2 regions of the Leucobacter holotrichiae genome follow, and region 1 is predicted to be linked to the other one. Evidence: predicted binding sites of a transcription regulator. Region 1 holds the regulator's gene; the other holds the start of a gene.
The links. Region 1 encodes LexA, which represses DNA repair genes until DNA is damaged. Its sites were predicted from a motif close to TCGAACANNTGTTCGA; they were not measured.

Region 1 (5,180 bases):
CGACACCGCGCTCGAACATCACTTGCTCGCCGACGCAGATGCCCAGCACCGGCCGCCCCCCTGCGAGTCGACGGTCGATGAGCTCGTCGCCGCGCACCTCGCGCAGCTGCCGCATCACGGCGTCGAACGCCCCCACCCCCGGTACGAGCAGCCCGTCGGCCTCGGCGACCGCGCGCGCGTCGCGGGTCAGCTCGACCTCGGCGCCTGCCTTCGCGAGCGCCTTCACCGCCGAGTGGACGTTGCCGGAGCCGTAGTCGAGCACGACGACGCGTTTCCTGCCGTTCCCCGAGCGTGCCGAGGGACCGGGAGCCGCGACGCCCTGGGTCACAGGGCGCCCTTGGTCGAGGGGATACCGGCGACGAGCGGATCCAATGCCTTCGCCTGACGCAGCGCGCGCGCGAAGGCCTTGAACTCGGCCTCGGCGATGTGGTGCGGATCCCGCCCCTCGACGAGTTTCAGATGCACGGTGAGCCGCGCGTTCAGCACGAGCGCCTCGAAGAAGTGGCGCACCATCGACCCGGTGAAGTGGCCGCCGATGAGGTGGAACTCGTAGCCGGCCGGCTCGCCCGAGTGCACCAGGTACGGACGGCCCGAGATGTCGACCACGGCCTGTGCCAAGGCTTCGTCGAGCGGCACGAGCGCATCGCCGTAGCGGGAGATGCCGCGCTTGTCGCCGAGCGCCTCGAGAAGCGCCTGGCCGAGCAGGATACCCGTGTCCTCGACCGTGTGGTGGACGTCGATGTGCACGTCGCCCTTCGCCCTCACCGTGAGGTCGGTGAGCGAGTGCCGCGCGAGCGCCGTGAGCATGTGGTCGAAGAAGGGCACGCCGGTATCGATGTCGGAGGCGCCGGTGCCGTCGAGGTCGAGGCTCAGGCTGATCTGCGACTCGCTCGTGGAGCGTTCGAGCGAGGCGGTGCGTGCTGCTGCGGTCATGAGCTCGATTCTATCGGGCATCCGAGCGGGCGTTTTCGGGGGTGAGGGCCGCGATCGCCTCGATGACGGTCGTGGTCTCGGCCTCGGTGCCCGCTGTGATGCGCAGATGCCCGTCGATGCCGAGGTTGCGGATCAGGATGCCCTGCGCGCGCAGGGTCTCGAACACGCCGTCCGGATCGGAGAACCCGCCGACGAGCAGGAAGTTCGCGCCCGAGGGGTGCACCCTGTATCCGAGTCCTTCGAGTGCCGCGGCGAGCCGATCGCGCTGCTCACGGATATCGGCGACCGTCGCGAGCATCTCGGCGGAATGGCGGATCGCCGCGGTCGCGGCGGCCTGCGTGAGCGCGGACAGGTGATAGGGCAGCCGCACGAGCCTGAGAGCGTCGATCACGGCGGGATCCGCCGCGAGGTACCCGAGGCGCACGCCCGCGAAGGCGAACGCCTTGCTCATGGTGCGCGATACGAGCAGGCGCGGGCGCCCCGGTAGTAGGGAGACCGCGCTCTCCCGTTCGGCGTCGAACTCGTGATACGCCTCGTCGACGATGAGGATACCGTCGAACGCGTCATAAGCGGCGAGGATCACCTCGCGATCGAGCGGGGTGCCCGTGGGGTTGTTGGGGCCGCACAGGATGGCGATATCCGGGCGATGCTCGCGCAGCGCCTCCTGGACCAGGTCGGGGGTGAGAGCGTAATCGGCCGGGCGCGGGACCGCGACCCACTCGGTGTCAGTGCCGGAGGCGAGCAGCGGGTACATGGAGTAGGTGGGAGTGAAGCTCAGCAGCGAACGACCCGGTCCGCCGAAGGCCTGCAGAATCTGCTGCAACACCTCGTTCGAGCCGTTCGCAGCCCACAACTGGTCGGGGGTGAGCCCGTGCCCGAGGTATCCGGCGAGCGCCTCGCGCAGTTCGGCGAACTCCCGATCGGGATAACGATTCACCCCGCGCACCGCATTCGCGAGGGACTCCACGATGTCGGCGACCACGTTCTCGGGAATCGGATGCGTGTTCTCGTTGACGTTCAGGCTCACCGGAACGGGATCCTGGGGCGCCCCGTAGGGCACCTTGCCGACGAGATTAGCGCGGAGAGGAAGGTCGCTCAGACTGGTCACCGAACCATTCTAGAGCCGCAGGACCGGGGGCCGTGGACGCCCCTCCCGCACCTCAGGCCGCGAGTTCCTCGGACTGGAACACCGCCGGGCTGTCGGAATAGCGCAGCGGCACCGCGATCGCGTCGCCAGCCTCGATGCCGGAGCCATCGAGCTGATTGAGCTGCACGATCTCCGCGACCAGGTCTCGAGGATCGGCTTCGGGATCGAGCTCGGTCGCGAGCGACCACAGCGAAGCCCCGGGCTGCACCACGACATAGTGGAACTGCTGGTCGGAGCCCTGGCCCGCAGCGCCGACAGATGCAAGCGCCTGCGGAGCCGCGAAGGTCGCGATCAACGCCAGCAGCCCCGCGAGGAGCACTGTGGCGAGGAAACCGAAGACCACACGCCCGCGACGGGTCAGACGAAGCTTCGCGCCCGTCGTACGTGCCGGGTGACTCTCCTGCTGCAGAACCGCCTGTGCGCTCATGGTGGCTTCTCCGTTCTCTCCGATATTCGCGAGTATCACGTCGGCGCGAACATCTATTTCGAATATATCTTCGATAGATCAAGACCGCAAGCAGAGATTCGAATATATGTTTCGATCTTTTCCACGACACTCGAACACTTGTTTGGCAGTGTTCGAGCCCAGCGGCTAGGGTTTCGATCAACGGGATCACTGAACCAGCAACCACTGACATTCATGGATCCACCCACACCGACACCGCCCTCGGGCCTCGGAAAGGACTGCGATGAGCGACGCGCCCCCCGCCCGGAAGCCCCTGAGCGAGAAGCAGCAGGCGATCCTCGAGTGCATCGCCCGCTCCGTCGACACGCGGGGCTATCCGCCCAGCATGCGCGAGATCGGCGACGCCGTCGGCCTCTCGTCGCTCTCGAGCGTCACCCACCAACTCAGCCGCCTCGAGTTGGGCGGGTACATCCGGCGCGACCCGAACCGCCCCCGCGCGCTCGAGATCCTCGTCGAGCTCGCGAGCACGAGCGCCGCGATCGCGGAGGCTCCCGTTCAGCAGGTGGAGGAGGCGGCCTACGTTCCACTCGTCGGGCAGATCGCGGCCGGCGTCCCGATCACGGCGGATCAGCAGGTCGAGGAGATCGTGCCGCTCCCCCGCCAGCTCGTGGGCGACGGGCAGCTCTTCATGCTCCGGGTCATCGGAGACTCGATGATCGACGCGGCCATCTGCGACGGCGACTTCGTGGTGGTGCGACAGCAGCGCGAGGCGGAGAACGGCGACATCGTGGCGGCCATGCTCGATGGCGAGGCCACCGTGAAGGTCTTCAGGCGTCGCGACGGGCACACCTGGCTGCTCCCGCGCAACAGCGCGTTCGAACCCATCCTCGGCGACCACGCCGAGGTGCTCGGCCGCGTTGTCGCAGTCTTCCGCTCCGTATAAGGGGGGCGGGTCGACGACGGGCCGGGGCGCGACACCCCGGCCTTTTTCATCGCCTTTGATTTGTTGAACCGGGTACAACTAGTCTGGTCCCCATGGATTCCCTCCCGCTCTCCACCCTCGAGACCGACCCTCCGCCTGCCGTCTCCGCTGCCCCGCCCGCCGCCGTCATCGCGGGGTTCGCTCCGAAGACCGTGCCCTACGAGCGCGGCCTCGAACTGCAGCGCGCCGCCGCGGAAGCGGTCAGGCGGGGCGAGAATCGCGGTACGGTGCTGCTGCTCGAGCACACCGCGGTCTACACGGCCGGCCGGCGATCCGACCCCGACGAGTACCCGCACGACGGCACCCCCGTCGTGCCCGTCGACCGCGGCGGCAAGGTCACCTGGCACGGCCCGGGTCAGCTCGTCGTCTACCCCGTGGTGCGGTTGCGCGAACGCCTGGGCGTCGTCGATTTCGTGCGCGAGCTTGAACAGGTCATCATCGACGTCTCGGCGGGCTTCGGCGTCGCGGGAATCCGCGTACCGGGCCGCTCCGGGGTCTGGGCCGAGCGGAGCCCGGGCACGGTCGAGAAGTACGCGCAGATCGGGATCCACACGAGCGACGGGATCGTCACGCACGGCCTGGCCCTGAACTGCTGCAACGACCTCGCGCCGTTCGCGAACTTCGTCCCCTGCGGCATCACCGACGCCGGCGTCACCACGCTGAGCGTCCTCGCGGGCGGGCGCATCACCCCGGAGGAGGTGGCGCCGCGCCTCGCGGCCCGCCTCTCCACCAGCCTCGCGGAGGTCGCCGAATGAGCGCCGCCAACATCGGCAGGCCCCTCGCCGAGATCCTCGCGGAGCAGGAGGCGGCGGCCGAGCGGATCGCCGCCGGGCGCATCACCGCCGAGCACCCCTCCGCCGAGCAGAGCACCACCGCCGTGCCTCGCCCGGCCGATCCCGCGGGACGCAGGCTGCTGCGCATCGAGGCGCGCAACGCCGAGACGCCGATCGAGCAGAAACCCGAGTGGATCAAGACCCGCGCCCGCACCGGCCCCGAGTACACCGACGTGCGCTCGCTCGTGCAGCGCGAGGGCCTGCACACCGTGTGCCAGGAGGCCGGCTGCCCCAACATCTACGAGTGCTGGGAGGATCGCGAGGCGACCTTCCTCATCGGCGGCTCGATCTGCACCCGCCGCTGCGATTTCTGCATGATCACCTCGGGCAAGCCGCTGCCCCTCGACACCGACGAGCCGCGTCGCGTCGCCGAGTCGGTGCGCACGATGGGTCTGCGTTATGCCACGATCACCGGCGTCACCCGCGATGACCTGCCCGACACGGGCGCCTGGCTCTACGCCGAGACGATCCGCCAGATCCACGCGCTCAACCCCGGTGCCGGCGTCGAGTGCCTCGCCGACGACCTCGGCGGACGCCCCGAGGATCTTACGCAGGTGTTCGAGGCCGCGCCCGAGGTGTTCGCCCACAATCTCGAGACCGTGCCGCGCATCTTCAAGCGCATTCGCCCCGGGTTCCGATACGAGCGCTCGCTCGACGTGATCGCCCAGGCACGCGACGCCGGCATGATCACGAAGTCGAACCTGATTCTCGGTATGGGCGAGGATCGCCGCGAGATCACCGACACGATGCGCGAGCTGCGCGACGCCGGCTGCGACATCCTCACGCTCACGCAGTACCTGCGGCCCTCGAAGCTGCACCACCCGATCGATCGCTGGGTGCGGCCCGAGGAGTTCGTCGAGCTGAAGGCCGAGGCCGAGC
Region 2 (5,180 bases), on a different contig from region 1:
CGACACGACGAGGTGTTCCTTTCGCTGGGTGAGCGCGGGATCGGCGGGGCGGATCCGCGGAGTGCATGCGGGCGTGAAGCCCGGGCCGCAGATGAGTGTAGCAATCTATTCGAGAGAGTTATTCCACGTATTGCGAAACATTGCATATGTCGTCCTGCTGGGCGGTCGCGTCGAGGCCCGGTATCCTGGTGCCTATGGCAGATTCTTCGTTTGACGTGGTGAGCAAGATCGACTCGATGGAGGTCGAGAATGCGGTCAACCAGGCCCGCAAGGAGGTCGAGCAGCGCTACGACTTCAAGGGCGTTGGCGCAGACGTGACGCTCTCGGGCGAGAGCATCCAGATCAAGGCGAACACCGAGGAGCGCGCGAACGCGGTGCTCGACGTGCTGCAGTCGAAGTTCATCAAGCGGGGGCTCTCGCTGAAGGCGCTCGACAGCGGCGAGCCCTACGCGAGCGGCAAGGAGTACCGCATCGACTGCAAGCTCAAGGAGGGCATCGATCAGCCCACCGCGAAGAAGCTGAACAAGCTGATCCGCGACGAGGGCCCGAAGAGCGTCAAGTCGCAGATCCAGGGCGACGAGCTGCGGGTCAGCTCGAAGAGCCGCGACGACCTTCAGGCGACCATGGCGCTCCTCAAGGGCGCCGACGTGGATGTCGCGCTGCAGTTCGTCAACTTCCGCTGAGTTCTCGAAAGGCGCAACGTGATCGGCGAGAATCTGCTCGGCCCCGAGCCGACCCTCTTGAGCGAGGATCCCGCGGCGGCGGCCGCGTCGCAGCCGGGCGCGGATCCCGAATCCGTCGTGCGCGACCACCCCGAGTCGCCGCTCGCGTGGGTGATCCTCGCCGACCGCGCCGATGCGGCCGGTGACGAGATCGAGGCCTACGCCTTCGCGCGCGTCGGTTACCACCGCGGCCTCGACGCGCTCCGCAAGGCTGGCTGGCGCGGCGCCGGTCCGGTGCCGTGGTCGCACGAGCCCAATCGCGGTGTGCTGCGCGCGCTCTACGCGCTCCGCCGGGCCGCCGGCCGCATCGGCGAGCAGGGTGAGGTCGAGCGACTCACCGAGTTCCTGAACGGCGCCGACCCCGGGGCGATCGCCGCGATCGAGGGGTGATGACCCGCGCCGGGTAGACTGGGCCGGTAACTGACCAGTTGTAAGGAAGGGGCTGAGATGCCCGCTGTACTGATCACCGGTGCCCAGTGGGGCGACGAGGGGAAGGGGCGCGCGACCGATCTGCTCGGCAGTCGCGTCGAATACGTCGTCAAGTTCAACGGCGGCAACAACGCCGGCCACACCGTCGTCGTCGGCGACGAGAAGTACGCGCTGCACCTGCTCCCATCGGGCATCCTGACTCCCGGCGTCGTGCCGGTGATCGGTAACGGCGTGGTGATCGACCTCGGCGTGCTGAAGCAGGAGCTCGACGCGCTCAGCAGCCGCGGTGTCGACGTGTCGAAGCTGAAGGTGAGCGCGAACGCGCACGTCATCACCGCCTACCACCGCACCCTCGACAAGGTCACCGAGCGCTTCCTCGGCAAGCGCCAGATCGGCACGACGGGGCGCGGGATCGGCCCGGCCTACGCCGACAAGATCAACCGCGTCGGCATCCGCATCCAGGATCTCTTCGACGAGAGCATCCTCCGCCAGAAGGTGGAGGCGGCGCTCGAGTTCAAGAACCAGGTGCTCGTCAAGATCTACAACCGACGCGCCATCGAGGCCGACGAGGTGATCGCGGACCTGCTGAGCTTCCGCGAGATGCTCGAGCCGATGGTGTGCGATACCGGCCTGCTGCTGCACGAGGCCATGCAGGCCGACAAGACCGTGCTGTTCGAGGCCGGCCAGGCGACCATGCTCGACATCGACCACGGCACCTACCCGTTCGTGACCTCCTCGAACGCGACGGCCGGCGGCGCGAGCACCGGATCGGGGCTGCCGCCCCACCAGCTCGATCGCGTCATCTCGGTCGTCAAGGCCTACACGACCCGCGTCGGTGCCGGGCCGTTCCCCACGGAGCTCTTCGACGAGTTCGGAGAGCACCTGGCGAGCGTCGGCCACGAGTACGGCACGACCACGGGGCGCCCGCGCCGGTGCGGCTGGTACGACGCGCCCATCGCGCGCTACGCCGCTCGCATCAACGGCGTGACCGACTTCGTGCTCACCAAGCTCGACGTGCTCTCGGGGCTCGAGACCATTCCCGTCTGCGTGGCCTACGACGTGAACGGAGTGCGCCACGACGAGATGCCCGTCAATCAGAGCGATTTCCATCACGCGAAGCCGATCTACGAGGAGTTCCCCGGCTGGGCCGAGGACATCTCGGGGGCGCGTCGCTTCGAGGACCTGCCGAAGAACGCACAGGAGTACATCCTCGCCCTCGAGGCGATGAGCGGATCGCGCATCTCCGCGATCGGGGTGGGTCCCGAGCGCGAGCAGGTCGTGGTGCGCCACGATCTGCTCGACTGAGTGCGACAGGTGCGACACCCCTCCGTGCTGAGTGACGATTTGGAGACACCCATGAGCGATCCGACCCCGCGGGCCCAGCTCGAGCAGTTGCGCGCCAGCATCGACAACATCGACGCCGCGCTCGTGCACATGCTGGCCGAGCGCTTCCGCTGCACGCAAGAGGTCGGCCATCTGAAGGCAGCCCACGACATGCCCCCCTCGGACCCGGCCCGCGAGGCGCGCCAGATCGCGCGGCTGCGCTCGCTCGCCGAGGAGGCCAACCTCGACCCCGAGTTCGCCGAGAAATGGTTCAACTTCGTCGTCGCCGAGGTGATCCACCACCACACGCAGATCGCCGAGGACACGGAGTAGCGGCCCGCGCCTGCACTGCGCCGAAGATCCGGCGTATCCCGAATCGGATCGCGAGTGCTGGTTCGGGATACGCCGGATCTTCGGCGTTGAGCAGAAGTCGTGGCTCGAGACACTCGTGCTTGCGATTCATTCGAACATATGTTCGAATGAATCCATGAGATGGAGCGGACAGCGCCGAGACGCGACCGCCGAGGAGGCCCTCCCCGGGCTCGAGCTCGGCGAAGTCGCCGCTGTGCCCGGGCACCTGCGCACGGTGCGCGCCCCTGAGTTCGCCGGCCTCGTCTTCCACGAGGTGATCGCGAAGAGCGCGCTGAACAAGGTGCCGGGCCAGTCGTCGATGCCGTTCTCCTGGACCATCAATCCCTACCGCGGGTGCTCGCACGCGTGCGTTTATTGTTTCGCCCGCGGTTCCCATCGCTACCTCGAGTTCGACGCCGGGCGCGACTTCGACTCGCAGGTCGTGGTGAAGGTCAACGTGGCCGAGGTGCTCGGGCGCGAACTCACGAGGCCCTCTTGGGCACGGGAACGGGTGGCACTCGGCACCAACACGGACCCCTATCAGCGCGCCGAGGGGCGCTATCGCCTGATGCCGGGAATCATCGAGACGCTCGCCCGCAGCGGCACGCCGATGTCGATCCTCACCAAGGGCACGCTGCTACGGCGGGACCTCCCTGCGCTCGCCGAGGCCAGGCAGCGGGTCCCCGTCGCGCTCGCGATGTCGATCGCGGTCGGCGATCCTGAACTGCAGCAGTCGATCGAACCGGGCACCCCCACCACCCGCGCCCGGCTCGACACGGTCGCCGCGGCGCGCGAGGCGGGCTTCGAGGTGGACGTCTTCCTGATGCCGGTCCTGCCGCACCTCACCGATTCGCCGGCGCAGCTCGGCGCGCTCCTGCAGGACATCCGCGACGCCGGGGCGCGCTCGGTGCTCTACGGCGCGCTCCACCTCAGGTCGCACGTGAAGCCCTGGTTCTTCGCCTGGCTCGAACGGGAGTATCCGGAGCTCCTGCCCGAGTATCGGAGGCTCTACCCGGGCAGCGCGAGTCGCGCCCCGCAGGCGTACCGCATGGAACTGGCGGCGCGGATCCGCCCGTTGATCCGGCGCTTCGGTCTCGAGCGCGAGAGGCGCAGCACAGCTGAGGAGCTCGGCCGCGAGGCTGCTCGCCGACCCGTCGAATTCGCGGCCCTCGACACCCCGGGTGCACCCGCGCCTACGCTCTTCTAGCCGCCCGAGCGACGCTGATCGCCGCGAGCACTCGGCGGCGCAGCGCGTCGCCCCGCTCGGCGAAGCCGCGCTGCCTGCGCACGTACTCGCGCTTGCCCTCTGACGTCTCGATCGCGATCGGCGTGAGCGGTGAACCGTCGGCGCCGAAGAAGCCGGTCACGTCGTACGGCGAGGCCTGCATGTCGACCTCGCGGATATCGCGCGCGAGCTCGAAGCAGTCGAGCAGCAGCTCGCCGGGGATGATCGGGCCGAGTTTGGCGGCCCACTTGTAGACGTCCATGCCCGCGTGCAGGCAGCCAGACTGCTCCAACTCGGGCTGCGTCTCGCGCGTCGGTTGCAGCGCGTTGAGCGGCGCCGCCGAGGGAGTGAAGAACCGGAAGGCGTCGAAGTGCGTGCAGCCGATGGGGTGGCCCTCGACGACACGGTCGGTGGCCTCGTGCCCGATGCGCAGCGGGAGGGACGTGTGCCGCAGCTGCTCGGGGGTCATGCGGTAGACCATCGCCCACTCGTGGAGGCCGAAGCATCCGAAGCGGGGCGCGTGGTCGAGGGTGCGGCGCAGCAGATCGTCGACGTAGTCGACGGTGCCGCCGCGTCGCGCGAAGAAGGCGTCGAGGTCGATGGTCGCGTCGCGCTCGCCGTGAACGCGGTAGTACTTCCACGACGCGCGATCCGCCGCCCCCTCGAGCACACCGGCACCCGGGTGCCAGCGCCGCAGTTCGCTCGGCTTCACCGAGTAGTAGGTCCAGAGGAAGTCTTCGATCGGATGCTTCTCGCCCCGCTGCTTGCGCTCGCGATGCGCCGCGGTGAGAGCGTCGGCCCGGCGCTGGTGGTCGGCCTCGCGGAGTCGCCAGGCGGCTTCGGTGAGCATCACCCGCCGAGTGTACCCGCTCGACCGGTTTGATTCTCCGGGCAGGCTGGAGAGACGGTCTCTGCGAAGTGGGACTCGACGGGGATCGATCGCACTGCTTACAATCAAGCGGGGGCGGATCGTCGGAATCCGTGGGTGACGAGTGGGTTATCGCCACGAGCGTGTGCTTTGGCGTGCGGAAAGGGGCAGCGCTTGTCTGAGAGGCGGGACGCTGCGGCGCAACGCGATGAAGCTCCGTTGATCGGGCGCCGAGCCACTGACCGAACGCCGCTCGCCCGCG

Region 2: AC0KXF_RS07295 (Rv2578c family radical SAM protein) is a predicted target of LexA. The motif match lies at 2,938-2,953, and genes of this name have one in related genera.

Annotation. Positions count from the first base shown of each region.
Region 1 is NZ_JBVUAC010000001.1:653,340-658,519, forward strand. Features, by position in the region: gene hisH (imidazole glycerol phosphate synthase subunit HisH) at 1-328, opposite strand, end outside; gene hisB (imidazoleglycerol-phosphate dehydratase HisB) at 325-933, opposite strand; gene AC0KXF_RS03080 (histidinol-phosphate transaminase) at 944-2,041, opposite strand; gene AC0KXF_RS03085 (hypothetical protein) at 2,094-2,507, opposite strand; gene lexA (transcriptional repressor LexA) at 2,770-3,429, shown strand; gene lipB (lipoyl(octanoyl) transferase LipB) at 3,522-4,223, shown strand; gene lipA (lipoyl synthase) at 4,379-5,180, shown strand, end outside.
Region 2 is NZ_JBVUAC010000004.1:140,091-145,270, forward strand. Features, by position in the region: gene AC0KXF_RS07275 (YajQ family cyclic di-GMP-binding protein) at 195-683, shown strand; gene AC0KXF_RS07280 (DUF3151 domain-containing protein) at 702-1,112, shown strand; gene AC0KXF_RS07285 (adenylosuccinate synthase) at 1,170-2,456, shown strand; gene AC0KXF_RS07290 (chorismate mutase) at 2,508-2,807, shown strand; gene AC0KXF_RS07295 (Rv2578c family radical SAM protein) at 2,962-4,032, shown strand; gene AC0KXF_RS07300 (3-methyladenine DNA glycosylase) at 4,019-4,900, opposite strand; gene AC0KXF_RS07305 (helix-turn-helix transcriptional regulator) at 5,180-5,180, shown strand, end outside.